Regions from separate parts of the Paenibacillus sp. IHBB 10380 genome, predicted to be linked through region 2. Evidence: a T-box and tRNA genes for the amino acid it is inferred to sense, from the RefSeq annotation. Region 2 holds a T-box; the other holds one or more tRNA genes.
What was found. A T-box is a leader RNA that pairs with one kind of tRNA and senses whether it is charged. The one in region 2 lies ahead of trpS (tryptophan--tRNA ligase), so its partner is inferred to be a tRNA-Trp.
Positions count from the first base shown of each region.

Region 1: it has a tRNA-Trp gene. The T-box ahead of trpS (tryptophan--tRNA ligase) is inferred to sense a tRNA for this amino acid. The anticodon was not compared.

Region 1 covers NZ_CP010976.1:4,045,792-4,061,091, forward strand. Annotated here, with positions in the region: gene UB51_RS18275 (PspC domain-containing protein) at 1-185, opposite strand, end outside; gene UB51_RS18280 (PspA/IM30 family protein) at 190-864, opposite strand; gene UB51_RS18285 (LiaF transmembrane domain-containing protein) at 920-1,219, opposite strand; gene UB51_RS18290 (DUF3600 domain-containing protein) at 1,490-2,263, opposite strand; gene UB51_RS18295 (sigma-70 family RNA polymerase sigma factor) at 2,253-2,837, opposite strand; gene UB51_RS18300 (bifunctional transcriptional activator/DNA repair enzyme AdaA) at 3,082-3,681, shown strand; gene UB51_RS18305 (methylated-DNA--[protein]-cysteine S-methyltransferase) at 3,693-4,241, shown strand; gene UB51_RS18310 (2OG-Fe(II) oxygenase) at 4,234-4,947, shown strand; gene UB51_RS18315 (SPL family radical SAM protein) at 5,040-5,858, shown strand; gene UB51_RS18320 (DNA alkylation repair protein) at 6,061-6,744, opposite strand; gene UB51_RS18325 (DNA-3-methyladenine glycosylase family protein) at 6,775-7,392, opposite strand; gene fabV (enoyl-ACP reductase FabV) at 7,699-8,892, opposite strand; gene UB51_RS18335 (stalk domain-containing protein) at 9,112-10,224, opposite strand; tRNA gene UB51_RS18340 (tRNA-Leu) at 10,391-10,472, opposite strand; tRNA gene UB51_RS18345 (tRNA-Arg) at 10,481-10,557, opposite strand; tRNA gene UB51_RS18350 (tRNA-Leu) at 10,578-10,663, opposite strand; tRNA gene UB51_RS18355 (tRNA-Cys) at 10,676-10,749, opposite strand; tRNA gene UB51_RS18360 (tRNA-Gly) at 10,759-10,833, opposite strand; tRNA gene UB51_RS18365 (tRNA-Gln) at 10,840-10,914, opposite strand; tRNA gene UB51_RS18370 (tRNA-His) at 10,928-11,003, opposite strand; tRNA gene UB51_RS18375 (tRNA-His) at 11,053-11,128, opposite strand; tRNA gene UB51_RS18380 (tRNA-Trp) at 11,158-11,231, opposite strand; tRNA gene UB51_RS18385 (tRNA-Tyr) at 11,242-11,326, opposite strand; tRNA gene UB51_RS18390 (tRNA-Thr) at 11,334-11,409, opposite strand; tRNA gene UB51_RS18395 (tRNA-Phe) at 11,438-11,513, opposite strand; tRNA gene UB51_RS18400 (tRNA-Asp) at 11,540-11,617, opposite strand; tRNA gene UB51_RS18405 (tRNA-Met) at 11,648-11,724, opposite strand; tRNA gene UB51_RS18410 (tRNA-Val) at 11,774-11,849, opposite strand; tRNA gene UB51_RS18415 (tRNA-Glu) at 11,922-11,996, opposite strand; tRNA gene UB51_RS18420 (tRNA-Ser) at 12,042-12,133, opposite strand; tRNA gene UB51_RS18425 (tRNA-Asn) at 12,137-12,212, opposite strand; rRNA gene UB51_RS18430 (23S ribosomal RNA) at 12,318-15,247, opposite strand.
Region 2 covers NZ_CP010976.1:5,334,750-5,350,049, forward strand. Annotated here, with positions in the region: gene UB51_RS24140 (response regulator) at 1-217, opposite strand, end outside; gene UB51_RS24145 (alpha/beta hydrolase) at 506-1,459, shown strand; gene UB51_RS24150 (alkaline phosphatase) at 1,617-2,999, opposite strand; gene UB51_RS24155 (CapA family protein) at 3,163-4,188, shown strand; rRNA gene UB51_RS24160 (16S ribosomal RNA) at 4,836-6,391, shown strand; rRNA gene UB51_RS24165 (23S ribosomal RNA) at 6,760-9,689, shown strand; rRNA gene rrf (5S ribosomal RNA) at 9,865-9,981, shown strand; tRNA gene UB51_RS24175 (tRNA-Asn) at 10,083-10,158, shown strand; tRNA gene UB51_RS24180 (tRNA-Ser) at 10,164-10,255, shown strand; tRNA gene UB51_RS24185 (tRNA-Glu) at 10,269-10,343, shown strand; tRNA gene UB51_RS24190 (tRNA-Val) at 10,371-10,446, shown strand; tRNA gene UB51_RS24195 (tRNA-Thr) at 10,453-10,528, shown strand; tRNA gene UB51_RS24200 (tRNA-Asp) at 10,544-10,620, shown strand; tRNA gene UB51_RS24205 (tRNA-Lys) at 10,631-10,706, shown strand; tRNA gene UB51_RS24210 (tRNA-Leu) at 10,723-10,806, shown strand; tRNA gene UB51_RS24215 (tRNA-Gly) at 10,814-10,888, shown strand; tRNA gene UB51_RS24220 (tRNA-Arg) at 10,906-10,982, shown strand; tRNA gene UB51_RS24225 (tRNA-Pro) at 11,001-11,074, shown strand; tRNA gene UB51_RS24230 (tRNA-Gly) at 11,088-11,158, shown strand; gene UB51_RS24235 (hypothetical protein) at 11,387-11,818, shown strand; T-box leader at 11,978-12,261, shown strand; gene trpS (tryptophan--tRNA ligase) at 12,462-13,454, shown strand; gene UB51_RS24245 (TraB/GumN family protein) at 13,606-14,553, shown strand; gene UB51_RS24250 (putative quinol monooxygenase) at 14,626-14,919, opposite strand; gene UB51_RS24255 (nitroreductase family protein) at 14,958-15,300, opposite strand, start outside.

The DNA of each region.
Region 1 (15,300 bases), 1.3 Mb from region 2:
ACCGATTCCTTTGGAATAACGAGTGAAGCTACGATGTAGACAAACAAGGTCGTTCCGCCTGTAAAAGGAATACTGAGCAATACTAGGATTCTTAGCAATGTAGAATCGATACCAAACACTTCCGATAATCCACCGCATAGGCCAGTCACCATTTTATTACGTGTTGACCGATACAATTTGCTCATGCTGCTACTCCTTTCCGCTGTTGTTCAGCTTTTCTTTCAGACGAGCCAGTTCCTTCTCAAGAACAGAAGATACCGTTATACTCGCTTGTTCAACGTAATCTTGACCCATTCGACGTAATTCACGTAAACTACGTGCTTCCAGTTCCCAATCGGTAATCCGATCTTCGAGACGGTTAAACATCTTAGGCACATCTTTTCCACCAAAATCACCCATACGTTGGTTCATGCGTTGTTGAAGTCTTAAATTTTCCATTCTTGCAGCGTAATATTGACGTTTACTATATACCGATTGATATTCGAGCTTCAATTCGTTCATCTGATCTTCAAGCTCACGAAGGGATAATCTACTCTGTTCCAGTAGTTCGCTATATTGTTCTAGCTTTTCTTCATGAATTATTTTCTCCTGAAGTGCTAACTTTGCCAGATGATCCTCACCCGCTTTAAGGGCTAACAGTGCCTGCTCTTCACGCTTATTTCTCATAGATGTTGCTTGGTCAACCTGCTGCTTCAGTTGCTTCACATGAGAAGCGTACTGTTGAAACAACTTTTCGACTTCCGTAATATCATCACGTGTAGCGATCAGGAATTGATCAATGAGCTTCACAGGATCCTGACTTTGTTCCAGACGTTCATTTAATGTTGCTACCGTTATATCACGCATTCGACGAAAAACACTCATACCTTCTACTCCCTCCTTAAGCTAACACCTTGTTTCAATTGTTATACATTTTTAATTAGTAAGTCGTGTTCTTTTTCTTTAAAAGAGATATTCCGTAAACCAACAATATAATCCCTAGTAGTGGTCCAATGAACCAAGACAGCTTTCCAATTAATACTAAAATACCTATCGCTAGAATAATCCAACCGATAACTACTTTACCGCGACGTACACCATAGTAGCCTAAGGCAATCATTAGTATTGGAAACAATAATCCAAACAATCTACCCAGTAACGGTCCGAATACTCCCAATAGCATTAAAGCTCCAACAAAGATAAGTACTGCAGCCAATCCATTTCCACGTTTTGTTTGCATCCATTTCTCACCGCCTCTCTCAAGGTCTCAACCTTATGTACTTATTGTAGGTGTAAATCAAGTTTCTCAAAACAGACCAGAGGCGGTAATTCATCCTAGACCTTAGACGGGGAGAGTCTTGGACCGAAGTCGGAGAACCAAAAAAAAGAAACCATGGCGTATATAACCCAATGATTCCTTACTATGATCCAGTAACCCACTGACACTAACGTCAGCGGGCTTTTATTACTTTAAGTTCTTTTTACTGATGTACTCCATCCTTGAATGAACTCATGAACTCGGCTTTATCATAATACCTACCTTATCAAAATATGGCCGAAGCTGCTCCTGAAGCTGATCTAAATCTTTTTTATCCTTTTCCGTTAGTCGCTCCATATGGAGACTGCGATCCGGATCCATAACCTTTGCATCATATGATCTCATCTCATTTAGTTTTTTTGTGAAATCAATTAATTCATCTTTGCTAAATGTTTTCTCTGCGTTCTCAATTACTCCGTTCCAGAAAATATCCCTATCTACAAGTTTATCTTTATCATTATCTATTTCCTTCCCCAATGATTCTAATTTACTCAATTTTTCAAATAAGGGCTCTAATTCTACAGTCAATCTCTGAAACGTTTCTTGGTCAGCAGCGTTTAGTTGCTCTGGGTGAATTACGCCATCAGCATCTGCATATTTCAGATTAAAACTTCCAAACTTTTTGATTAAAGACATAAACGTTGTAAATTCGTCTTCGGTAAAGCTTTGTTTAGCGAATTGTAATTTGGCTTCGAGTTCATCATATCTCTCCTGTGTTCCTCCGATTGATGCGACATTTTCTTGTGAACCATAGATGGAATCAGCCAAATAGTTATACCCTGCATAAACTCCTGTAGGGATTAATAAAGTAGCAGCCAGAATACTTGCCACGAGCCATTTCTTCATTCGTCTTCCTCCTTGTTTGGACACAACTTGTTTCAGTATGCTTTCTTTAAGTTCCGGTGGAGCAATCCACTTCTTGCTTTCTTCCTGGAATGCTGATCGTAACTCTTCATCAAGACTCATGCAGATCCTCCACCTTTCCCACAATAAAATGGTTAGACCTCTGCTTCTGACGCAGCTTCTGTAGAGCAGCGTGGATACGTGATTTCACAGTCCCCAGAGGGATGTCCAATATGGTAGCAATCTCTTCTTGGGCGTATTCATTCAAATAATGTAGAATCACAACTTGCTTCAGTTTGTACGAAAGACGGTCTACGCTCGCAAGTAAGGAACGATTCGATATTTTGTCCACGACCTCATTGGCGAAGTCGTATTCCATGGCTTGATCAACCTGTTCAGCTTTGTTGATGATTCGGAGATGCGTCCATCTCTTTCTTCGATAAGCATGAATTTGTCGCATGACCAAACCCATTAGCCAAGGACGAAAGGGTCGGCTTACGTCAAATTGTCCAAGAGACCGATGTACTTGAATGTAAATCTCTTGAACCGCATCATCTACATCGGATGGTTCTCTAACGAGGAAATGAACGGCTTTGTAGACATCTCGAATTGTTATTTCATATAACTCACTGTACGCTTCACGGCTGCCGGCTAGCGTAAGCTCAATGAGTTTCTTATATTCTTGTGGATTGTTCATCGGCCATCCCCCTTCGCCCTTACACTATATATTAGAAAGTATACAATATATCGTTCGATTTATTTTTCATGAAGATTCTAAATACTATAGCCTGATCCCTTCCTTCTTTCGTTGTAACAGCCAAACGTTTTATTGTTTCGGTATCTTGCTGATACATTCGTGAATCCGTACAAACATCCATTTCAGGGGGTATACTATTTATGAGGTGAACATTATGGTTAAGCATATGAAGCAGAATCAGGAGATGTTATTCCGTCAGGAGGATGTGGATAATACGCTAAACGTGGAAATACTGACAAATGAAAAATGGCAAGCCATCATCAACAATGATGCTTCTTACGACGGCCAGTTTTTTTACGCGGTAAAGACCACTGGCATTTTTTGCCGACCCTCCTGTAAATCGAGACCACCAAAAAAAGAGAACATCTACTTATTTGAGACCGCTGAACAAGCCTTATCCGCAAAATTTCGTCCGTGCAAGCGATGTAAGCCTACAGGCCAACGTTTGCCAGATGATGAATGGATAGCTGTGGTGACAGAATACATTGACAAGAACTATATGGAGAACTTACCGCTGAATATGCTCGCAGATATCAGTCATGGCAGTCCATATCATTTACATCGGACATTCAAGAGAGTCACGGGCATAACACCCGTTGAGTATATCCAGCTACAACGAATCGAGCAGGCTAAGAAACAGTTACTATCTTCTGAGAAATCTATTGTTGAAGTTGGCCTATGCGTGGGCTTGGCTAATACATCCTACTTTATCACCCTATTTAAAAAGAAAACGGGGTATACACCCGCAGGCTACCGTCAGTTTCAGCTCCAAAACAAGGAATGAGGTATTTGATCATGAAAAACTACACTAATTTACTAATCTACTGGACTTTATTAACGCATGAGGATTGGAATATGTATATCGCGGCTACTTCTGAAGGACTTTGTTTTGTAGGCTCTCAGAATCAGCCCTATGAAGAATTGACCCACTGGGCAAAATCTCGGTTTCCAGGGAGCACACTCAGTCAGGATGATGAAAGACTGCAGCCTTATGCAACCGAGCTTATCGAGTATTTGCAGGGGACGCGAAAAAGCTTTACAGCTCCCTTCGACTTTCATGGAACACCATTTCAATTGGCCGTGTGGAATGCACTTTGCAGCATTCCCTATGGTCAAACCAAGTCTTATACGGATATTGCCCATCAGATCGAAAAGCCAGCCGCCGTTCGCGCAGTAGGCACTGCTATTGGTGCAAATCCCATTTTGATTACGGTACCCTGCCATCGAGTAATCGGGAAAAATGGGGCTCTAACGGGCTATCGTGGCGGCATAGACATGAAAACGAAACTACTCCAATTAGAACAGGATGGCATACTTATTGAAGGAGGTTTACAGCATGTCTGATCGTCTCGCTGAACGTATAGCTGATCTGGATTGGAATTCACTCCAACAATCGTTGGACGTACACGGGTATGCCAAACTCCCCTCTTTATTAAATACAACAGAGTGCCAAGAAATCATCAACACTTACGAGGAAGAGGATCACTTCCGAAGCACGGTTAACATGGCTAGATATCGATTCGGAATTGGGACGTACAAATATTACGATACTCCCCTTCCAGATGTACTGCAACAGCTGCGTGAAGGTTTATATCCGGAACTTGCAAAAACAGCAAATCGTTGGCTCGGCCAATTGGGTCACGCAGCCGCTTACCCGGTAACGTTGATGGATTTTCTAGATCGATGCCACAAAGAAGAACAAACCCAGTCAACCCCATTAATTCTGAGGTATGAAGCCGGCGGTTACAACTGCTTGCATCAGGATTTGTATGGGAAAGTGTCTTTCCCCTTCCAAGTAGTGTTCGCCCTCAATCAAAAGGAAGAGGATTACACAGGTGGAGAGTTTCTACTGGTAGAGCAGCGACCCCGTGCGCAAAGCCGAGGTCACGTTATCACATTAGAACAAGGTGAGGGTCTAATTTTCCCGACCCAACACCGACCTGTTTTGGGAACGCGCGGATATTACAAAAACACACTCCGACATGGCGTTAGTACGATTACATCTGGGATAAGATACAGTCTTGGTATTATTTTTCACGATGCTAAGTAGAGTTATCTTTCATCTTCGAGGATGGGATCTTGCTGACAACATTGCATAATTCAACTTATCTTGACCATGACTAAACTTTCGGGAGTAATCGTATGAAAACAGAATATTTATACAAAACACCAAAAACGCTCTTGAACAAAGGAACTGGTTTTCTCTCCGGCTATAGTCATTCGCTAAATCCTTATACGGGTTGTTCATTTGGTTGTTCTTACTGTTATGTACGACAAATGCCAGTCTCTACTTTTCGTAACGCGGAGTGGGGCACTTGGGTTGATGTTAAGAAAGATGCTGCTCACGTGTTCCAAAAGGAGCTTCAGAGAGCCAAAACCAAAGGACCCGTCACCATCTTCATGTCATCGAGCACCGATTCTTATCAACCTATTGAGCACAAAGAACAAATCACCCGATCTTTACTGGAGGTCATGGCTAACGATCCACCCGATTTTTTATTCGTCCAGACCCGCAGCCCTCTTGTTAGGAGAGATATTGATCTGTTGTTACGCCTAGGGAAGAAAGTACGTGTGAGTATGACGGTTGAAACTGACCTTGAGGACATCCGCAAACATTTTTCTCCGAATGCCCCTCCCATTCCCGCTAGGTTAAAGACCCTTCAATTATTGACTGAGGCGGGTGTACCTACGCAGGCAACGATTGCGCCTGTGTTACCAAGTAGCGAGGGTTTTGCGGAAATATTACGTTCACTAGTAGATCGGGTGTGTGTGGATGATTATTTCATGGGAGACGGCAGTGGCGGGAGACGAACTCGTAATTTAGGTATTCAAACGTTGTACAAACAGATAGGTATGGAAGATTGGTATCACCCCGCTGCCTATCGCATGGTCTATGAGCGATTGCTTCAGGTTTTCTCCAAGGATCAGCTTTATGTGAGCCAACAGGGATTTGAGCCTTAGAGCATACAGAAGATGAAGGCATGATTGTCGTTCATAATCCGAGCGACCACTTTCATATGTTGGATTCCCCAAAAATACATTGCATAATATGTAGAGTAGCCTATTATTCGTTTCCACGGATGATAGGCTACCTTTTACAGAATGGACTCTGACCTTATCCTCTGGGGAGTTTTATTCCCATCTCCACTTCAATCAAGCCTCTTTATTTTCGTTTCAAGCTACGAATCCTTTTTTTTGTTTCTGGATCCACGCGGTAAGACTCTGTTATTTTTTGCAGAGCTTTGTTGTATGTGAAATCGTCCAGTGAATTGCTATTCAAGTATGTCATAGTAGGTTCAGGCAGCTTTACATAACAGATTGATACTGCCCAAGCGACCGCCATTTTCACATAATATCCCTCATGTTTAGCATTGTCCAGTAGCTGTAACACTCGACTAATGTATTCTTCTTCAATGTAGAAATTAAGAAGCATGACTACACCAAAACGTATATCATATTCATTTTCAGACGACAGATACGGCTGCAAAAAATCCCATACTTGTTCCATATTCGTTTTAGTGAATTTTAGCCCTACACAGAAACTATCGCATACTGACCAATTATCAATTTTAGGCACAAACTTAGCCACATATTGCAAAATTTCTTCAATGTCTGCTTTTACATAACCAATAACCATGCCCTGTAGCATGATTTCCTCAAAATATTCACTTTGAGCATGTTCTATATAGATACGCCAATCTCCCTTTGCGATTTTTTTTGCCAATTTACGCAGCTCCGGCAGACGAACCCCCACAACATTATTAACATTCGGGATAAGTGCAGAGGCGAACTTTTGATACTCCTCATCCACCAATTCAAATATCTGTACTCTAATCGTTTTGTCCACTTCATGTACTCCTTGTCGCTTAATTTCTACTTATTCAAATGAGATGGTCCACAGGTATATAGAAGCAACTGAACCCAGAGGTGAATATCTTAGACGATATTCTTCAAACTGCTCTTGTGAAAGTTCACTTAGACCATACAATTTCATCATTCCGCGGCGAATGGCTATATCCCCCCAACTGATTACATCAGGGCGTTCCATTGCATTAATAAGCATCATTTCTGCCGTCCATTTACCAACTCCATTTAAGGTTATCAATTTCCTGACGACCTCGCCATCTGATAGAACATACAGTTCATCCAAATCAAATGCGCCTTGTTCAATCATACGGGCAACATTTTGAATGCAAACCGCCTTTTTCATCGTCATCCCACATCGTTGGATATCATCGGCTGTCTGTATGGCTATATTTTGCGGAGTTATCTCACCAAATCGATCCTGTATCCTTGTCCAAATCTTGTGGACCGCCTTCACAGAAATAAGCTGGCCTACAATGGCATAGACGAGCGCCGTGAACAGATCGGGAATAATGACACGCTCAACCTTGCCCATTCGAGCTATCGCTACCCCCAGTGTTACATCCACGCTTGTAAGATAGTCCATTTCTTCTTGTCCATATTCAAAATATTTTGTTTTAACGGTTTGCATCGAATTCCCCTCTGTATATCTGCTATTCCCTAGTGGCAATCTCGAGACCTCCCACTTGATATCTATATACTCACTGATTAATTACTATAGCATTACTATACCTCACCAGGCTCCAAATGTACGTATAGCCGAATAAGATAGCAAAGTAACGAAATTCAATCTCATAATATAAAAAAGATGACTCCTGAACCATTCAGAAGTCACCTCTCAGTCGTTTATATAGCTTTGTTAGTCCATCCTATGTTCACAACCAGAACACCGTTCAAGGGACCATTTGCGCCCCTTTGAACAGTGACGTTACCTGTATTAACGAAGATTCGGAATGTCTACCTCTGGATTCGTATCGACTTCGTAGTCTACGCCGTCGGTTTCAAAGCCAAAGAGTTGGAAGAACTCCTTGCGGTACCCTTCCAGATCAGAAAGGTCATACACGTTATTCGTCTCTAGCTCTGACCACAACTTCGTGACCTCAGCTTGAATTTCCGGCTTCATTTCCCAATCATCAACACGGATTAAACCTCTTCCATCTACAAGCGTCTCCTTCGATCCATTATAGAGTCGATCAGAGAACAACCGATACATTTGCTCGATACAGCCTTCGTGGATACCCTGTTCCTTCATAACTTTGTAAAGAGCAGCAATGTATAAAGGTACTACAGGGATAGCTGAGCTGGATTGTGTTACGAGTGCTTTATTCACTGACACAAATGCGCGTCCGCCGTGAGTTCCAAGCTTCTCGTGAAGTCGTTTCGCTGTTGCTTCCAAATCATTTTTGGCATAACCAATCGTTCCTTCACGATATACAGCGTGTGTAATTTCTGGTCCAATATACGAATAAGCAACGGTAGTTGCACCTTCTGCTAGCACACCAGCCTGTTCAAGCTCATCTATCCACATTTCCCAGTCCTCACCGCCCATTACAGCAATCGTTTGGCGAATTTCCTCTTCACTCGCAGGCTCGATCGTTGTTTCCGTTACTTCGCCATTGTGGAAATTGACGGTTTTATTCGTATAGGTTTCACCAATCGGCTTAATGACAGAAGAGAATGTCTCGCCTGTTTTTGGATGTGTGCGGCGCGGTGATGCCACACTATAGATAACCAAATCAATTTTTCCAAGCTCGGTGCGGATCAAATCAATCGTTTTTTCTTTAATCTCATCGGAGAAAGCGTCTCCCACGATACTGAATGATTGACGGTTAGCTTCTTTGGCAGCTTCCTCAAACGCAGCGGAATTGTACCAACCTGCAGAAGCTGTGCGTGCACCCTCTGCAGCTTTGTCGAAATAAACGCCGACCGTGTTAGCCCCAGCAGCAAATGAAGACACGATTCTAGAAGCCAGTCCATAGCCTGTAGAAGCGCCTATCACAAGCACATTACGTGGGCCTTCGATAGCTGGTTGGGATTTTACATAGTCGATTTGACGCTGTACTTGTTTAGCACAGCCTTCCGGATGTGCAGTCGTACAAATAAAGCCTCGTGTTTTAGGTTGAATAATCAAATTAAGTAATTCCTTCCTATAGTAAAATTTTCTAGTATTCCTTGATGCAGAACATTTATATCCTATTTTACCGATTACCCGCGATAAAGCAAAGGGGGAGCGTTGATTAAGGAGAATATTTTTGAGATTTGAGCCATTTTTAAGAGCACTCCTTTATAAAAAGACTCTTGAGCAACTGCAGCTCAAGAGTTTTTATCAGTAAATAGCTTATTCACTTAACTATTCCATAATGGCTTCATCGTTGCTAATAACAATTTGTGCTTCAAATACGTACGCATGATTCATGCCAACCACAGTCTTGAAAAAGCTCAAAGGAACAAAAGCGTTATTCCCAACCAATTGTGGAGAAGCCCCTAATTGAATAGAAGTCGCACTGGAATTCTTGTAGTTATCCTCACCTATTTTTAATGAAGCAACCTCACCAAACATAATACTCTTCAGCTTATTATTCCAAGTAAGGTCATATTCTAGAGCTTCAGCAATGGCTCGAAGTGGAACCATAACCGTCCCACCTTCATTGATGAATGCTGCTGGAGCTTTGATTATTTTGTCATTCACGACGATCTCCATAGTAGAAACATCTCCAATCATTGTAGACATTTCCTCATCCGTTAATTGATGAATGGGAGGCACTTCTTTTTCGAATAATACAACAATTTTCGTTGGAGTTGTTTGTGCTGGAATACTTCTTGTTGATATGCCGTATGAAACAACAAGTTTTCTGTTTGTGAGTTCACCTTCAAAAGCCTTCCCATCCTGGGACACCACTGTGGTCTGATCTGATTTATTCAGCTGCAGCGAATGATCAGCGCTAACCAGATCCTTGTCAAATAAATCTACCTTTATATTCTCATCTTTAGGATGATTAGCTGTAATAACTTTAACATTGTATTGAGCTGGATAAATTAAAATCATCGGTGCATTTGCTTCATAGTAACCGGTAATTGTGGAGCCCTCAGCAAGTTCAATTACATTTGCTAGATAGGTGTCAGTAGATATTACAAAGTTGGCTATGCCACCCTCTGCATTTTCAACTAGCACGTACTTCGTACCTGCAACACCTTCAACATCACTTATTTTCTTCACCGTTCCTGTGAAAGAATTGTAATATGACTGATTTTCTACCTGTCTGTCACCTATAGGCATAGTTTCATTTATTGACATAATTTCTTTTATAGGCACAATTTCCTTAGCTTGTACCCCATTGTTACTAGAGGGTAAATCATTGGCAGCGTTAGCTGTTACTGCGAGGAGAGAAAATACAGCCAGAGATAATAAGCCTGCAAATAACTTTTTAGAAATTCTAATAAGAAACGAAAAAGAAGAGGTCACTTGTACCCCTACCGTTATTATTAATAGTTCATATATTCTTCTAGTTACAGATCATTGCTGAATTACGGTAATTTACATCTCTAATAAGAATCAAGTATATTTACTAATAACAGAAAAAAGGTTTATAAAATCGCTTCGAAAAGCAATCTTATAAACCTTTTTTGTATACCGATGGCCGGACTCGAACCGGCAAGCCTCTCGGCACCGCATTTTGAGTGCGGCGTGTCTGCCAATTCCACCACATCGGCGTAATTCATGGTGCGCCCTAAGAGATTCGAACTCCTGGCCTTTTGATTCGTAGTCAAACGCTCTATCCAGCTGAGCTAAGGGCGCATATTTTATTAATTAATTAATGCGGAAGACCAGACTTGAACTGGTACGATAGTCACCTACCGCAGGATTTTAAGTCCTGTGCGTCTGCCGATTCCGCCACTCCCGCATATTAAATTAATGGAGGCGCCACCCAGATTTGAACTGGGGATAAAGCTTTTGCAGAGCTGTGCCTTACCACTTGGCTATGGCGCCGTACAAAAATGGAGCGGACGACGGGAATCGAACCCGCGACCCTCGCCTTGGCAAGGCGATGCTCTACCGCTGAGCCACGTCCGCATATAATGGCTGGGGATATAGGATTTGAACCTATGCATGACGGAGTCAAAGTCCGTTGCCTTACCGCTTGGCTAATCCCCAACATTAGAATTAATGGGGCGACTGATGGGACTTGAACCCACGAATGCCGGAACCACAATCCGGTGCGTTAACCCCTTCGCCACAATCGCCATATTATTATCTACATCATAGTGAAACAGAACAACTCATTCAAAAAAATGGGGCGACTGATGGGACTTGAACCCACGAATGCCGGAACCACAATCCGGTGCGTTAACCCCTTCGCCACAATCGCCATGTTATTATCTACATCATAAATTTCTTTGGCAGGGGCAGCAGGAATTGAACCCACACCAACGGTTTTGGAGACCGTTGTTCTACCTTTAAACTATGCCCCTATAAAAGAAATGGTGGAGGATGATGGATTCGAACCACCGAACTCGTAGAGAGCAGATTTACAGTCTGCCGTGTTTAGCCACTTCACTAATCCTCCAAAACAATGGTGCCGGCGAGAGGACTTGAACCCCCAACCTACTGATTACAAGTCAGTTGCTCTACCAGTTGAGCTACACCGGCGCACCAAATATTCAATTTACAATGAAAATGGTGGCTCGGAACGGAATCGAACCGCCGACACAAGGATTTTCAGTCCTTTGCTCTACCGACTGAGCTACCGAGCCATATTGAAATATCACTACTATAAAAATGGCGGAACCGACGGGATTCGAACCCGCGATCTCCTGCGTGACAGGCAGGCATGTTAGACCGACTACACCACGGTTCCACATATTCTATTCCTTAGCAAAGGAATAATTGGTTGCGGGGGCAGGATTTGAACCTGCGGCCTTCGGGTTATGAGCCCGACGAGCTACCGGGCTGCTCCACCCCGCGTCATTTACAAAATATTTAATTTCATCCATATATCCAGTAGAGGATCGTATGGTGGAGGCTGAGGGGATCGAACCCCCGACCCTCTGCTTGTAAGGCAGATGCTCTCCCAGCTGAGCTAAGCCTCCATTAAATAGATGAATATTATCATATCACATATATCGAGTTTAAAGCAAGCTTCTTTTCGATATTAATAAATATGGTGACCCGTATGGGATTCGAACCCATGTTACCTCCGTGAAAGGGAGGTGTCTTAACCCCTTGACCAACGGGCCTAAAAGTTTTACGAAGTAAAGCTCGCTTCGTAAGCATAAATACTATGGCGGAGAGAGAGGGATTCGAACCCTCGAGACGCTTTTGGCGCCTACACGATTTCCAATCGTGCTCCTTCGGCCAACTCGGACACCTCTCCATATGGCTCCCCGAACAGGGCTCGAACCTGTGACAACTCGATTAACAGTCGAGTGCTCTACCAACTGAGCTATCAGGGAATATAACTATTATTCAAGGTTTAATCCTTGAAAACTAGATACGAAACGAATTTGCAATGTTAAAACAGCATATGCTTCCGAAGTAGTTTCACTTCATGAAACTTTTAGGATAAGCCCTCGACCGATTAGTATTGGTCAGCTCCATGCATTACTGCACTTCCACCTCCAACCTATCTACCTCGTCGTCTTCAAGGGGTCTTACTAATTGGGAAATCTCATCTTGAGGGGGGCTTCACGCTTAGATGCTTTCAGCGTTTATCCCGTCCGCACGTAGCTACCCAGCTATGCTCCTGGCGGAACAACTGGTACACCAGAGGTGCGTCCATCCCGGTCCTCTCGTACTAAGGACAGCTCCTCTCAAATTTCCTGCGCCCACGACAGATAGGGACCGAACTGTCTCACGACGTTCTGAACCCAGCTCGCGTACCGCTTTAATGGGCGAACAGCCCAACCCTTGGGACCTACTTCAGCCCCAGGATGCGATGAGCCGACATCGAGGTGCCAAACCTCCCCGTCGATGTGGACTCTTGGGGGAGATAAGCCTGTTATCCCCAGGGTAGCTTTTATCCGTTGAGCGATGGCCCTTCCATGCGGTACCACCGGATCACTAAGCCCGACTTTCGTCCCTGCTCGACTTGTAGGTCTCGCAGTCAAGCTCCCTTCTGCCTTTGCACTCTTCGAATGATTTCCAACCATTCTGAGGGAACCTTGGGGCGCCTCCGTTACTCTTTAGGAGGCGACCGCCCCAGTCAAACTGCCCACCTGACACTGTCCCCGAACCGGTTTACGGTCCTAGGTTAGAACCTAGATACGATCAGGGTGGTATCCCAACGGCGCCTCCGTAGAAGCTTGCGCTCCTACTTCTCAGGCTCCCACCTATCCTGTACAGATCGTACCCAAATCCAATATCAAGCTGCAGTAAAGCTCCATGGGGTCTTTCCGTCTTGTCGCGGGTAACCTGCATCTTCACAGGTATTAAAATTTCACCGGATCTCTCGTTGAGACAGCGCCCAAGTCGTTACGCCATTCGTGCGGGTCAGAATTTACCTGACAAGGAATTTCGCTACCTTAGGACCGTTATAGTTACGGCCGCCGTTTACTGGGGCTTCGGTTCATAGCTTCGGGTTACCCCTAACCACTCCCCTTAACCTTCCAGCACCGGGCAGGCGTCAGCCCGTATACTTCGCCTTGCGGCTTCGCACAGACCTGTGTTTTTGCTAAACAGTCGCTTGGGCCTTTTCACTGCGGCCCCCTCGTGCTATTCACACTACCGGGGCACCCCTTCTCCCGAAGTTACGGGGTCATTTTGCCGAGTTCCTTAACGAGAGTTCTTCCGCGCGCCTTAGAATACTCTTCTCGCCTACCTGTGTCGGTTTGCGGTACGGGCACCTTCTCCTGGTTAGAGGCTTTTCTTGGCAGTGTGAGATCATGACCTTCGCTACTATAATTTTCGCTCCCCATCACAGCCCAGCCTTCATGATGTGCGGATTTGCCTACACATCAGCCTCACTGCTTAGACGGACACTTCCATCAGTCCGCGTCACTACCCTGCTGCGTCACCCCATTACTCATAACGGATTACGGTGGTACAGGAATTTCAACCTGTTGTCCATCCACTACGCCTTTCGGCCTCGCGTTAGGTCCCGACTTACCCTGAGAGGACGAGCCTTCCTCAGGAAACCTTGGGCTTTCGGCGGATCAGATTCTCACTGATCTTTTCGTTACTTATACCGGCATTCTCACTTGTATGCTGTCCAGCGCTCCTTACGGTACACCTTCAACCTGCATACAACGCTCCCCTACCCCTGATGCAAAGCATCAAGCCATAGCTTCGGTGGCGTGTTTAGCCCCGTTACATTTTCGGCGCAGAGTCACTCGACCAGTGAGCTATTACGCACTCTTTCAATGGTGGCTGCTTCTAAGCCAACATCCTGGTTGTCTGTGCAACTCCACATCCTTTCCCACTTAACACACACTTGGGGACCTTAGCTGATGGTCTGGGCTGTTTCCCTTTCGACAATGGATCTTAGCACTCACTGTCTGACTCCCGGAATTCGAGTCTATGGCATTCGGAGTTTGACTGAGTTTGGTAACCCTTGCGGGCCCCGCACCCAATCAGTGCTCTACCTCCACGACTTATTTCCGAGGCTAGCCCTAAAGCTATTTCGGGGAGAACCAGCTATCTCCGAGTTCGATTGGAATTTCTCCGCTACCCCCACCTCATCCCCGCATTTTTCAACATGCGTGGGTTCGGGCCTCCAGTGCGTGTTACCGCACCTTCACCCTGGACAGGGGTAGATCACTCGGTTTCGGGTCTACGTCCACGTACTAAAATTCGCCCTATTCAGACTCGCTTTCGCTGCGGCTCCGGCTTCTCACCTTAACCTTGCACGGGAACGTAACTCGCCGGTTCATTCTACAAAAGGCACGCCATCACCCATAAATAGGGCTCTGACTTTTTGTAAGCACACGGTTTCAGGTTCTATTTCACTCCCCTTCCGGGGTGCTTTTCACCTTTCCCTCACGGTACTGTTTCACTATCGGTCGCTAGGTAGTATTTAGCCTTAGCAGATGGTCCTGCTAGATTCATACGGGGTTTCACGTGCCCCGCACTACTCGGGATCCGTCTCGGAGGGATTAGACTTTTGGTTACAGGGCTTTTACCTTCTATGCCGGGCCTTTCCAGACCTCTTCACCTAACCTAATCCTTTGTAACTCCATGTGAGACGTCCCACAACCCCAAAGAGCAAGCTCCTTGGTTTGGGCTGTTCCGCGTTCGCTCGCCGCTACTGACGGAATCACTATTGTTTTCTCTTCCTCAGGGTACTTAGATGTTTCAGTTCCCCTGGTCTGCCTCTACATTCCCTATGTATTCAGGAATGAGTAACTGCGAATTACCACAGCTGGGTTTCCCCATTCGGACACCCCCGGATCAAAGCTTGCTTACAGCTCCCCGAGGCAGTTTCGTTGTTCGCCACGTCCTTCATCGGCTCCTAGCGCCTAGGCATCCTCCGTGTGCTCTTAGTAGCTTAACCATTTCGCTCATTTGTTGCGCTGTCCGCTCTCTTGTCCGTTCATTTCATCTATT
Region 2 (15,300 bases):
GATTTATTTCTAATATTTCTTTGAGAGCTGCGATTCCACTCTTCTTAGGCATATTAATATCCATTGTGATTAGATCAGGTTGTAATTCAGAATATTTCAGAACGGCTTCTTCACCATTCTCTGCCTCTCCTACAACAAAGTGCCCCATATTTAAGATGATCTCCTTTAATATAACTCTCATAAATAGAGAATCATCAACTACCAAAATCTTTGCCATCGTAGTACCTCCATATTGAGAACAAAATAAACGTAGTACCCTCATATTCTTGATTACTTTAGAATTTATAACTATTGTAGAGGGCAAACTATAGTTCAATCTATTAATTATATCGTCATTTTTTGTCTTTCTCTAAAGGGAGAACATTGTCTGATATTTGACAGTTTGGGTAGGTTTTTTGCCGATGATATATGAAAATGAGAATAAAGTTAGTATACTTTTACAATCAATAGTTCATAAGAATCAAATGAAAATATGAAATAATGGATAGATCCCGAGGAGGGTAACATGACCACACTAACCTTTACACAATTAATAAATAGAACATTAGCATTAAATGAGGATGCAGGTAGCTTGGAAGCCTACCAATTCATTACAGAACATGCAAATGAAGTGCAGGGAAATAGAGCGCAAATATTTAATTTTAGATACGCCCTGGCCGGTGCAGCGGGACTCGAGCAAGAAGCATTGACCATTATGAGAGAAGCCATCATAGAACATGGGTATTGGTATGGGTATGAATATTTGATGGGTGATGAAGATTTACAACTACTTCATAAATATGATGTCTTTCAAGAGATGGCCCAATTGTGTAAGAAGCGAGAAGCTGATGCACAGCAAACGGTAACACCTACCTTAAAAGTGATACGTGATCAGAATAGTTCGGAACATGAATCCCCAACGCTAGTTATAGCATTACATGGTGATCAAGAGAATATAGAGATAACAGAGGGATACTGGAGATCCATCGTATCGGATCATTGTATGCTGGCATTGCCGCAGTCCTCGCAAATTCAATTCTCAGACAGCTATGATTGGGAAGATGTAGATAAGGGATCTGATGAGCTACAAGAGCACTACGATCGAATGCTAGATAGCCAGAGTATAGAACCAATAAATGTTATTGTTGGAGGTTTCTCTGCCGGGGCTAAAGTAGCCTTGAATGCAATTTTATCTGGACAAATATCTGCTAAGGGATTTATTTTGGTTGCACCATGGTTACCAGAGATTGAAGAATGGGAACATGTATTGGACACCCTAGCGGAGAGGAATATTAAGGGGTATGTGATATGTGGCAATGCTGATGAAGATGGTTATGAATCTACAATACAACTGGTGACTTTACTGGATGAAAAAAATGTGGATCATGTATTTATAGAGGTAGACGGTTTAGACCATGATTATCCAGCTAATTTCGAACAATTGTTAAATGAAGCTACCGAATATATCGTTGGACTATAAATGATAATAGCCTCAGACAGTAGAGAGTGGTTTATTAACTTATAGAGCCTTTCCACCTGTCAGAGACGCGATTAGAGTGTAATTGGTTTACATGAGCATAAATACGAATGGCTCCGCCCTGTGTATAGGGCGGAGCCATTCGTATTTATTGGGGGGGTTATTTATTTTTTGCTTTTTTTGGAGCGTTATCTTCTAATATTTTAAAGATGTTTTTTGCATTGTCTGTGTTATCAATAAGTCCTGAGAACATTTCCTTACCTGGACCGTATGCGAATACAGGCACATCTTCACCTGTGTGACCGCCTGTAGTCCAGCCGGTATTTGTACGGATGTCAAAGATAAGATCAATGGCATTGTCTATTTTATCCTGATCCTTTGTAGCAGCCGCATCCTTGACGGATTGAATCTCCTCAGTGGTTAATGTCAAGTCGATATATTTCTTGAGAGTTTGTTCTACACTTGCACCTTTGAATATTTCTTGAGACATGAAATCGGATGTGCGTTTTGCTGCTTTGATTGGACTTACGTCAAAGACATAAGTTCCTCTTGCTCCAATGGACAATCCGCCTGTTGAATGGTCAGCTGTAGCCACAACTAACGTATGACCATCTTTTTTAGCGAAATCAATAGCCGCTTTAAATGCCTTCTCGAAATCAGCCATTTCGCTCATTGCACCTACGACATCATTGTCGTGTCCTGCCCAGTCAATCTGGCTCCCCTCTACCATAAGGAAGAAGCCATCTTTGTTCTTGTTCAGTCGAGTAATTGCAGCGCTTGTCATTTCTTGTAAAGAAGGAGTTTTATCTGTTCGATCAATCGCTTTATCTAAGCCACCCGAGGCGAATAAACCGAGAAGGCGATCATTTGTATTCTTTAGTAGCCCTGCTCGATCGCTCACATAGCCGTAGCCATCTTTTTTAAACAAATCCGTTAAATTTCGATCTTCGCGGACGAAGTTTTTCGATCCTCCACCAAGGAGGACGTCCACCTTATGTTTGCCGTTCACAAGGTCATCATAATAATCATCCGCGATAGCGTCCATATTTTTACGACTGATATCATGTGCCCCAAATGCAGCGGGTGTAGCATGGGTAATTTCCGAAGTAGCTACTAAGCCGGTTGACTTCCCTAATTCTTTTGCGCGTTCAAGAACAGTTTTAACGTCTTTTTTATGTGTATCAACGGCGATAGCGGCATTATAGGTTTTGACCCCGGCAGACATGGCCGTAGCAGCAGAAGCTGAATCGGTCACATTTTCTTTCTCATCATGTGGATAAGTCATTTGGTTACCTACAAGGTATTTGTCGAATTCAGTTTGTTCCATAACAGGTGTAGAAGGATTATCTTTAAGGTAGCGGTAAGCGGTTGTGTAAGATTGACCCATGCCGTCCCCGATTAAAAAGATAACATTCTTAATTTTTGCTTGATCTTTGTCTTTATTTGCTGCGTGAGTTGTTGTTCCTGAGAAAATAGCACTTACCGCCAGTGATGATATAACAACGGCAAAAGGTAAGATTTTTTTTACTAATTTATGATTCATATTAATCCTCCTGTATTATCATTTCTATTTGAGATACCCGATTTTTCAATGGCTGGGTACACAGATAACATTACTGTTGTAATATAAAGAGAGACCTACTTTTATGTAAAAAGTATGTTAAATATGCTGATGGTTTCAATTTAGATATAAAGGGGGAGCGATATTGAGGAGATTACTAGGCATTTTACTTATTCTATTATTTATTTATCCATCATCGTTCGTATCTAGTGAATCTTCCAAAACAACGAGTATCCAGCTAGTCTTTGCAGGTGACATACTCCTAGATGGTTATGTGGGGGATCAGGTTTCTAAGTATGGTGCTAATTATCCGTTTGTAAAAGTAGCGCCTATATTAAAAAAAGCAGATATGGCCTTTGCCAATTTGGAGACTCCTGTCTCTGTTAGGGGGAAAGCAGCGGATAAGATGTTTGCCTTCCGCTCGAAACCTGCAACCCTAAAAGGATTAGTATACGCAGGCATAGACGGAGTGACTCTAGCCAATAATCATATTCTTGATTACGGACAAGGTGCGATGCTAGATACGTTAGTACATTTGAACAATTATAAGATTGGTTATACAGGTGCAGGTAAAAATATCGAAGCGGCCTTTAAGCCCTATACTCAAACGATAAAGGGAAAAAAAATTGCAGTCATCGGGGTAAGTCGTGTACTTTCAGATCCTTCTTGGTATGCCGGTAAGAAGAGTCCGGGGGCAGCCTCTGCCTATACGCTTGAACCTATGCTAGGTGAGATCAAGAAGTCTTCCAAAACAAATGACGTTACCGTGGTGTATATTCATTGGAACGAAGAGTTTAAGGATTATCCTGCAAAGTATGCACGTACGATGGCCAAACAGATGATTGATAGCGGCGCAGACATTATCATTGGATCACATAGTCATTGCTTGATGGGGATCGAATATTATAAGAAGAAGCCAATCTATTATTCATTAGGTAACTTCGTATTTAATCGCTCGACACGTGGCGGTGATAAGACGCTAGATTCAATGATGGTAGATTTTGAAATGCATAACAATTCAATTACAAGTAAAATCACGCCAGTAAAAATTATAAGAGGTCAACCTAATCTGATGGGTAAAAGCTATAATAAACAAATCATTACGAAGATGAATAAACTTTCCTTCAATGCGATAATTGATTCGAACGGTAAGGTAACAGAGAAGAAATAAAAGGATACCTATTTAGAAGATGTATAGCATAGTAGTAAGAGGGATCTTAGCAATAGATTGTTCTATTGTTGAGATCTCTCTTGCATCATTTCTATTATATAAATAAAATGAGAAGATAGAGTAGGTTATAAATGAGGCTATAATAAGACTATATAGATGAAGGGAAATATTAAAGATACTACATCGGCATATTAAATGGGTGAAATTTGTTGGTGGATGTTGTCATGAACTCACTTATTGTTGGCAAGATTATATGATGAGCAAATAAAGGACATCCAATGCGCTCGCATTATGTGTAATAGCAGTGTTTATTCAAAATTAATAAAAAAGCTTGCACATTACTTACAGACGTGATATATTATTTATCCGGACATTAAACGTCGGTCAACACGAACCAGAAAGCTTAACAATCACATGAAAATGACGTTGAAAATAAAGCTTGCATAACTGAGTCGGACATGATAAGATATAGTAGTTGTCGCCGAGAAAAACTGGTGATGACGAAAGAGAAATTGATCTTTGAAAACTGAACAACGAGTGAGTAAAGATTTCACGAAAGTGAAGTCAAAACAAATGAGAAATCATTTGGTAGAGAATGCAAATTCTCGCCAGTTTGTTTCAAAATGAGCATATCGCTCTTTTCAATTCTATTGGAGAGTTTGATCCTGGCTCAGGACGAACGCTGGCGGCGTGCCTAATACATGCAAGTCGAGCGGAGTTGATGGAGTGCTTGCACTCCTAATACTCAGCGGCGGACGGGTGAGTAACACGTAGGTAACCTGCCTGTGAGACTGGGATAACTACCGGAAACGGTAGCTAATACCGGATAATACATTTTCTCTCCTGAGGAGATGTTGAAAGGCGGAGCAATCTGTCACTTACAGATGGACCTGCGGCGCATTAGCTTGTTGGTGAGGTAACGGCTCACCAAGGCGACGATGCGTAGCCGACCTGAGAGGGTGAACGGCCACACTGGGACTGAGACACGGCCCAGACTCCTACGGGAGGCAGCAGTAGGGAATCTTCCGCAATGGACGAAAGTCTGACGGAGCAACGCCGCGTGAGTGATGAAGGTTTTCGGATCGTAAAGCTCTGTTGCCAGGGAAGAAGATTCAGGAGAGTAACTGCTCCTGGAGTGACGGTACCTGAGAAGAAAGCCCCGGCTAACTACGTGCCAGCAGCCGCGGTAATACGTAGGGGGCAAGCGTTGTCCGGAATTATTGGGCGTAAAGCGCGCGCAGGCGGTCATTTAAGTCTGGTGTTTAATCCCGGGGCTCAACCCCGGGTCGCACTGGAAACTGGGTGACTTGAGTACAGAAGAGGAGAGTGGAATTCCACGTGTAGCGGTGAAATGCGTAGATATGTGGAGGAACACCAGTGGCGAAGGCGACTCTCTGGGCTGTAACTGACGCTGAGGCGCGAAAGCGTGGGGAGCAAACAGGATTAGATACCCTGGTAGTCCACGCCGTAAACGATGAGTGCTAGGTGTTAGGGGTTTCGATACCCTTGGTGCCGAAGTTAACACATTAAGCACTCCGCCTGGGGAGTACGGTCGCAAGACTGAAACTCAAAGGAATTGACGGGGACCCGCACAAGCAGTGGAGTATGTGGTTTAATTCGAAGCAACGCGAAGAACCTTACCAGGTCTTGACATCCCTCTGAATCCACTAGAGATAGTGGCGGCCTTCGGGACAGAGGAGACAGGTGGTGCATGGTTGTCGTCAGCTCGTGTCGTGAGATGTTGGGTTAAGTCCCGCAACGAGCGCAACCCTTATGCTTAGTTGCCAGCACATTATGGTGGGCACTCTAAACAGACTGCCGGTGACAAACCGGAGGAAGGTGGGGATGACGTCAAATCATCATGCCCCTTATGACCTGGGCTACACACGTACTACAATGGCCGGTACAACGGGCTGCGAAATCGCGAGATGGAGCCAATCCCACCAAAGCCGGTCTCAGTTCGGATTGCAGGCTGCAACCCGCCTGCATGAAGTCGGAATTGCTAGTAATCGCGGATCAGCATGCCGCGGTGAATACGTTCCCGGGTCTTGTACACACCGCCCGTCACACCACGAGAGTTTACAACACCCGAAGTCGGTGGGGTAACCCGCAAGGGAGCCAGCCGCCGAAGGTGGGGTAGATGATTGGGGTGAAGTCGTAACAAGGTAGCCGTATCGGAAGGTGCGGCTGGATCACCTCCTTTCTATGGAGAATCGTTTCCTGCAACGGAAACATTCATATAAGAGTCAAGATAAGACTTATGGAACAATAGATTCCATGAATATTTCCTCACTCGTTGTCAGTTTTGAAAGAGCAATCTTTCAAACATGTTATTTCTCTTGTAGAAATGACCTTGATCCTTGAAAACTAGATAACGAAACGAATTTGCGATTTAAAACATTCTTTTATATTTAACATTCAACTCATTATGAATTGAATGTAGTGTAAAGGTAGCTAGCGAATTTGATGTGATGATCGATCCTTTGGGAATTCATTTTAACCTCTAATGGGTTCACTCAATAGATGAAATGAACGGACAAGAGAGCGGACAGCGCAACAAATGAGCGAAATGGTTAAGCTACTAAGAGCACACGGAGGATGCCTAGGCGCTAGGAGCCGATGAAGGACGTGGCGAACAACGAAACTGCCTCGGGGAGCTGTAAGCAAGCTTTGATCCGGGGGTGTCCGAATGGGGAAACCCAGCTGTGGTAATTCGCAGTTACTCATTCCTGAATACATAGGGAATGTAGAGGCAGACCAGGGGAACTGAAACATCTAAGTACCCTGAGGAAGAGAAAACAATAGTGATTCCGTCAGTAGCGGCGAGCGAACGCGGAACAGCCCAAACCAAGGAGCTTGCTCTTTGGGGTTGTGGGACGTCTCACATGGAGTTACAAAGGATTAGGTTAGGTGAAGAGGTCTGGAAAGGCCCGGCATAGAAGGTAAAAGCCCTGTAACCAAAAGTCTAATCCCTCCGAGACGGATCCCGAGTAGTGCGGGGCACGTGAAACCCCGTATGAATCTAGCAGGACCATCTGCTAAGGCTAAATACTACCTAGCGACCGATAGTGAAACAGTACCGTGAGGGAAAGGTGAAAAGCACCCCGGAAGGGGAGTGAAATAGAACCTGAAACCGTGTGCTTACAAAAAGTCAGAGCCCTATTTATGGGTGATGGCGTGCCTTTTGTAGAATGAACCGGCGAGTTACGTTCCCGTGCAAGGTTAAGGTGAGAAGCCGGAGCCGCAGCGAAAGCGAGTCTGAATAGGGCGAATTTTAGTACGTGGACGTAGACCCGAAACCGAGTGATCTACCCCTGTCCAGGGTGAAGGTGCGGTAACACGCACTGGAGGCCCGAACCCACGCATGTTGAAAAATGCGGGGATGAGGTGGGGGTAGCGGAGAAATTCCAATCGAACTCGGAGATAGCTGGTTCTCCCCGAAATAGCTTTAGGGCTAGCCTCGGAAATAAGTCGTGGAGGTAGAGCACTGATTGGGTGCGGGGCCCGCAAGGGTTACCAAACTCAGTCAAACTCCGAATGCCATAGACTCGAATTCCGGGAGTCAGACAGTGAGTGCTAAGATCCATTGTCGAAAGGGAAACAGCCCAGACCATCAGCTAAGGTCCCCAAGTGTGTGTTAAGTGGGAAAGGATGTGGAGTTGCACAGACAACCAGGATGTTGGCTTAGAAGCAGCCACCATTGAAAGAGTGCGTAATAGCTCACTGGTCGAGTGACTCTGCGCCGAAAATGTAACGGGGCTAAACACGCCACCGAAGCTATGGCTTGATGCTTTGCATCAGGGGTAGGGGAGCGTTGTATGCAGGTTGAAGGTGTACCGTAAGGAGCGCTGGACAGCATACAAGTGAGAATGCCGGTATAAGTAACGAAAAGATCAGTGAGAATCTGATCCGCCGAAAGCCCAAGGTTTCCTGAGGAAGGCTCGTCCTCTCAGGGTAAGTCGGGACCTAACGCGAGGCCGAAAGGCGTAGTGGATGGACAACAGGTTGAAATTCCTGTACCACCGTAATCCGTTATGAGTAATGGGGTGACGCAGCAGGGTAGTGACGCGGACTGATGGAAGTGTCCGTCTAAGCAGTGAGGCTGATGTGTAGGCAAATCCGCACATCAATAAGGCTGGGCTGTGATGGGGAGCGAAAATTATAGTAGCGAAGGTCATGATCTCACACTGCCAAGAAAAGCCTCTAACCAGGAGAAGGTGCCCGTACCGCAAACCGACACAGGTAGGCGAGAAGAGTATTCTAAGGCGCGCGGAAGAACTCTCGTTAAGGAACTCGGCAAAATGACCCCGTAACTTCGGGAGAAGGGGTGCCCCGGTAGTGTGAATAGCACGAGGGGGCCGCAGTGAAAAGGCCCAAGCGACTGTTTAGCAAAAACACAGGTCTGTGCGAAGCCGCAAGGCGAAGTATACGGGCTGACGCCTGCCCGGTGCTGGAAGGTTAAGGGGAGTGGTTAGGGGTAACCCGAAGCTATGAACCGAAGCCCCAGTAAACGGCGGCCGTAACTATAACGGTCCTAAGGTAGCGAAATTCCTTGTCAGGTAAATTCTGACCCGCACGAATGGCGTAACGACTTGGGCGCTGTCTCAACGAGAGATCCGGTGAAATTTTAATACCTGTGAAGATGCAGGTTACCCGCGACAAGACGGAAAGACCCCATGGAGCTTTACTGCAGCTTGATATTGGATTTGGGTACGATCTGTACAGGATAGGTGGGAGCCTGAGAAGTAGGAGCGCAAGCTTCTACGGAGGCGCCGTTGGGATACCACCCTGATCGTATCTAGGTTCTAACCTAGGACCGTAAACCGGTTCGGGGACAGTGTCAGGTGGGCAGTTTGACTGGGGCGGTCGCCTCCTAAAGAGTAACGGAGGCGCCCCAAGGTTCCCTCAGAATGGTTGGAAATCATTCGAAGAGTGCAAAGGCAGAAGGGAGCTTGACTGCGAGACCTACAAGTCGAGCAGGGACGAAAGTCGGGCTTAGTGATCCGGTGGTACCGCATGGAAGGGCCATCGCTCAACGGATAAAAGCTACCCTGGGGATAACAGGCTTATCTCCCCCAAGAGTCCACATCGACGGGGAGGTTTGGCACCTCGATGTCGGCTCATCGCATCCTGGGGCTGAAGTAGGTCCCAAGGGTTGGGCTGTTCGCCCATTAAAGCGGTACGCGAGCTGGGTTCAGAACGTCGTGAGACAGTTCGGTCCCTATCTGTCGTGGGCGCAGGAAATTTGAGAGGAGCTGTCCTTAGTACGAGAGGACCGGGATGGACGCACCTCTGGTGTACCAGTTGTTCCGCCAGGAGCATAGCTGGGTAGCTACGTGCGGACGGGATAAACGCTGAAAGCATCTAAGCGTGAAGCCCCCCTCAAGATGAGATTTCCCAATTAGTAAGACCCCTTGAAGACGACGAGGTAGATAGGTTGGAGGTGGAAGTGCAGTAATGCATGGAGCTGACCAATACTAATCGGTCGAGGGCTTATCCTAAAAGTTTCATGAAGTGAAACTACTTCGGAAGCATATGCTGTTTTAAACTTGCAAATTCGTTTCGTATCTAGTTTTCAAGGATTAAACCTTGTGCTGATTTTAAATTGCATCTCTTTAGGGGAATTGAATATTTTGTATAAGGTATACAAAGTAGACAAGCAGTTGAAAAATCCTGTTTGGTGGCGATAGCGGAGGGGTTCCACACGTACCCATCCCGAACACGACCGTTAAGCCCTCCAGCGCCGATGGTACTTGGACCGCAGGGTCCTGGGAGAGTAGGACGTCGCCAAGCAGTTACCACATCCTTGTGGTATTTTTTTTGCCTGATTTCTTTCACTTACATAAGCATAAATATTCTTTTAGTAAGTAAGTAGGTCAGCAGTTCAATTCTATTCCCTGATAGCTCAGTTGGTAGAGCACTCGACTGTTAATCGAGTTGTCACAGGTTCGAGCCCTGTTCGGGGAGCCATTTATGGAGAGGTGTCCGAGCTGGCCGAAGGAGCACGATTGGAAATCGTGTAGGCGCCAAAAGCGTCTCGAGGGTTCGAATCCCTCTCTCTCCGCCATTATTATTATTTAGGCCCGTTGGTCAAGGGGTTAAGACACCTCCCTTTCACGGAGGTAACATGGGTTCGAATCCCATACGGGTCACCAATTATTATTATTATTTTGAATGTGTATGGAGGCTTAGCTCAGCTGGGAGAGCATCTGCCTTACAAGCAGAGGGTCGGGGGTTCGATCCCCTCAGCCTCCACCATCATACGCCGTTGTAGCTCAACTGGTAGAGCAACTGACTTGTAATCAGTAGGTTGGGGGTTCAAGTCCTCTCGACGGCACCATCTTTATAATAGTGCGGAACCGTGGTGTAGTTGGTTAACATGCCTGCCTGTCACGCAGGAGATCGCGGGTTCGAGTCCCGTCGGTTCCGCCATTTTTAGTAAGGGTTATTAGCTCAGTTGGTAGAGCACCTGACTCTTAATCAGGGTGTCGAAGGTTCGAGCCCTTCATAACCCACCATTTTCTTATCAAGTGTGCGCGTGTGGCGGAATTGGCAGACGCACTAGACTTAGGATCTAGCGTCTATGACGTGGGGGTTCAAGTCCCTCCACGCGCACCATATGTTTGCGGACGTGGCTCAGCGGTAGAGCATCGCCTTGCCAAGGCGAGGGTCGCGGGTTCGATTCCCGTCGTCCGCTCCATTGTTACAATGTAATGTGCGCCCTTAGCTCAGCTGGATAGAGCGTTTGACTACGAATCAAAAGGCCAGGAGTTCGAATCTCTTAGGGCGCACCATTTTCATATATATAATATCGGGACGTAGCTCAGCTTGGTAGAGCACCTGGTTTGGGTCCAGGGGGTCGCATGTTCAAATCGTGTCGTCCCGATACTAATTTTTACGCGGGTGTAGTTCAATGGTAGAACTTCAGCCTTCCAAGCTGATAGCGTGGGTTCGATTCCCATCACCCGCTTCATAGTAGAAGTACTTTAAATCCTTGCCCTGCAAGGGTTTTTTCTTTGCATAAAATTCGATTAATGGCTGCTTATTTTTGTTTAAATGGATAGATTGGACGATATTATATGATGATTATTAGATTGTGGGTGTGGATATAATTGTTATGAAGTAAATGTGATATAGCAAAAAATGTATGATAATGCTAGAGTTAGCTTAGTAAATCTTATAGGTAGGTGATTCATTAATGGATGATAATATAGTAGAAGGAATACAAGAAATGAATATTGATGATTTGCGTGACGACTTATTAGCAACTTTGGTGTTTAGATCGAATAATGAGACCTTAGATTTAGATTTGACAGTGACCTTGACGGTTGGGGGAACTTTAATTAGTGGTAAGCTGGTATCGGGTAAGACATATTGTGATGGTGTAGCAGGGATGCTCAATAACACGGGGATGAGTGGGAGAAGACTTTCAGAATTTTTCACTGATTTCGGCAAAGAGCGATATGCTGATAATGATGGAGACTATGATGAGGACGGGGAGATTCAGTTACCATCATATATCCACTTGAAAGATGCTAGAGTGATAGTAGGAAATCTAAATCTCGGATGGTGGAGAGGTAAATTGACTTCTATCAATGGCTTTACGATTGGGGAAATATATAATTCATAACTTGTGATTATATCTAAATAGAATCATAAAATAGATATAGGAAACAGGTAAGTTCTTTTTTAGAGAATCTACCTACCTGTTTTAATGGATAAGCCGTATTTATTTAATGAATACACATTGACTGCGGGCTTACATTGGGAATATAATATATAAAATATTTTAACAGCTGTGATGAAGGGTAAGTAGAGGTACGATAAAGACTTTCAGAGAGCCGGTGGTTGCTGTGAACCGGTGTCTAGCGTATCGTTGAATGGCCTTCGGAGTTGCTTTGCTGAATCATCACCATGATGTAGTAGGGAAGGCCGGGGTTCCTCCCGTTATCCTCAGGAGCATTATAAGAGTTCGTACATGGAGCTCCGTAATGTTTGAGATAATCGATACTCTGCTATGTATGCAGAAGGATCGGTTAATTAAGGTGGTACCACGATAGCTTCGTCCTTTATTGGGTGAGGCTTTTTTGTGTATAAAAGAAAATGTATTTGAGGTAACCGAAAAGAACGTGGGTTAAAGCTCGAAGCATAGGCTCTACTTTGTGGAGTATTAAAGGGGGTGATGGCCATGGAGGATGGCTGGTGGTGGCGACTATATGTTGAATTACTTGTTGATGTACCTTGGGATGTTCCAAATATGAGGAGGCCTATTTATGTTAAAAGAAAGAGTATTAACAGGAGATCGTGTGACCGGAAAGCTCCACCTTGGTCATTACGTCGGAAGTCTAAAGAATCGGGTTATGCTTCAGGATCAGTTTGAGACATTCGTGTTGCTAGCAGATGTTCAGGCATTGACGACTCATTTCCATAAACCAGAATTAATACGAAGCCATTTAAGGGAGATTACCCTAGATTACTTAGCAGCTGGAATTAAGCCTGAATCTACAACGATCTTTGTTCAATCCATGATACCTGAAATTTCCGAGTTAACCGTATTATACTCCATGTTCGTTACTGTGAATGTGCTACGTCATAATCCAACGATTAAATCGGAATCGCGAAATAGCGGGCTAGATGATATGAATTACGGTTTCCTCGGTTATCCTGTGAGCCAGGCTGCGGATATTACCTTTTGTAAAGCAACGATTATACCCGTAGGTGAAGATCAGCTTCCTCATCTGGAGCTAACGCGTAAAATTGTACGTCGATTTAATGAATTGTATAAGCCTATACTTGTGGAGCCTAAGCCACTAATCAGTGATATGCCTCGGCTAGTAGGTACGGATGGTCGTGCGAAGATGAGTAAGAGTCTTGGAAATTCTATTGATCTTGATTCTTCAGCTGAAGATATTTCTCACCAAATACGTAAAGCAGTTACTGATCCTGCGCGAATTCATAAGCATGATCCCGGACATCCAGATATTTGTCCGATTTATGCTTATCATTGTGCTTTTCGCCCAGAGGGATCATCAGAAATTCATGAAAATTGCCAGAAGGGAACTATGGGGTGTGTTGAATGTAAAAAACTCATAAGTGTGTCTATTGAGGAGCTTCTAGAGCCGATGCAGGAACGTAGGGCTTATTATAAACACAGACCTAGCATGGTTGAAGATATTTTGATGACAGGAACGGAGCGAGCTCGTACCATTGCTCAATCAACGATGCATGAAGTACGAGAAGCGATGAGTCTTAATTATTTTGGTTGAAATCCAATATAAACAAAACGATTTACTATTAAATCAAAGCATAGGGTATTTGCTAGCTAACCTATGTTTTGATTTAGCCTCTTGTAAAATATTTGGGATACCGCTAGACTGGTATATGGCATAATATAGCAGTGTGGGAAGGGGAAAGAGCATGTTTAAAAAGTTATGGTCTGCGCTATTGATCACAACGATTTCTATGATGTTGGTTGTGCCGGCATTCGCCGCAGAATCACAAGTTGTCGTATCAAATGGTGGAACAAAGACAATTCACAAAGCGGATTCAAAAGGTTTCTTCTGGAAACTGAAAAAGGGGGACAATATAGTATACTTACTAGGTTCAATTCATGTAGCTAGTAAAGATATGTATCCGCTTAGTTCAACAGTGGAGAAGGCGTTCTCTATCTCGGACAAAATAGTTGTTGAAGCAGATATTGTACATATGGACCAAGAGAAGTTTGCGGCTCAAACTTTAGAAAAAGGAACATATCCAGAAGGAGAAACGATTCAAGATCATATTTCTCCAGAACTATATGCTAAGCTGACTGACTTCTTGAAAGCTAATGGATTACCAGAGAATGGACTCGACGGCTTAAAGCCATGGTTAGTACAGAACGTACTGTCATCGCTCGCTGTTAAGGAAGGTTACAGTGAAGTTCCGGGTATTGATAGCTATTTCTTAAGTAAGGCTGGTAAGAAGCCGATCCTGGAGCTAGAAGGTATGGATTTTCAATTGAATATGCTAGCAGATGTTACTTCTGAGTTTCAAGAAGTGCTACTAAGGGATATGCTTGTGACACCTGAGACAGAGGGTGCTGGCAGCGGCATAGATGTGTTAGCCTCACTTTGGAAGAAGAGTGACGCCAAAGGGCTTGCTGATCTATTGAAAGAGTCTGCGTATGTATCAGAAGAAGCATTTTTATATAATCAATATATATTTGAAGATCGCAATGTAGGCATGGAGGAAAAAATACGTGGCTATCTAAATGATGGGACGGGAAATACGTACTTTGTCATTGCAGGTGCAGGTCATTTTATTGGACAAGACAACATCATTCAAATGTTGAAAAAGAACGGTTATACTGCATTACGAATTCATTAGTCGTTCTTACATCATTGTTAACCCCCTAAAGCAACTGTTTAGGGGGTTAACTGTTTATAAGATATTAGGCCTTTAATAGATGGCTTGTCCGTCAAATGATTTAACATCTAGTGGGGCAGCCAGGAAGTTGCCAGCCTTACCTACGAAAGAAGTGAAGTGTGTACTAGCATTGTGGCTTGCTACTGCATCGGCATCTTGCCAAACTTCAACCATAGTGAATATATTATCTTTGTCGGTACTTTTGAATAAGTCGTAAGAGATATTTCCAGTTTCTGCTCTCGAGACTTCAAGTAAAGGTTGAATCTCCTCAATAAATGCTTGATGCTTATCAGCAATAACGTTAAATGTAGCATGAATAATGATCATTTAATGTTCCCCCAGTAGTGATCCGTTTTCCTTCTATATTACTTCCATTGAGCAATTGTATCGATAGGTAGACGTACAGAGTTATAACCGCTGTTTGCTGCTTTACCTATGGATATAAGCATAACAGGAACGTGGCGATCTTTATCTAATCCGAATGCCTCTGCAATCTGATCTTTCTCATAGCCAGCGATTGGATTTGTATCGTATCCATGAGCGCGAGCTACGAGCATGAGTTGCATAGATACAAGAGCCCCATCAATGAGGACGGTCTCTTTGTTAACTTGAGGATCAAGTGCTGAGAAATGAGCTGCATATCTTGAAAGTTGCATCTCTTTTACCTCTAGAGGCATATAACCAAGCTCAACGGATTTACCCAATATT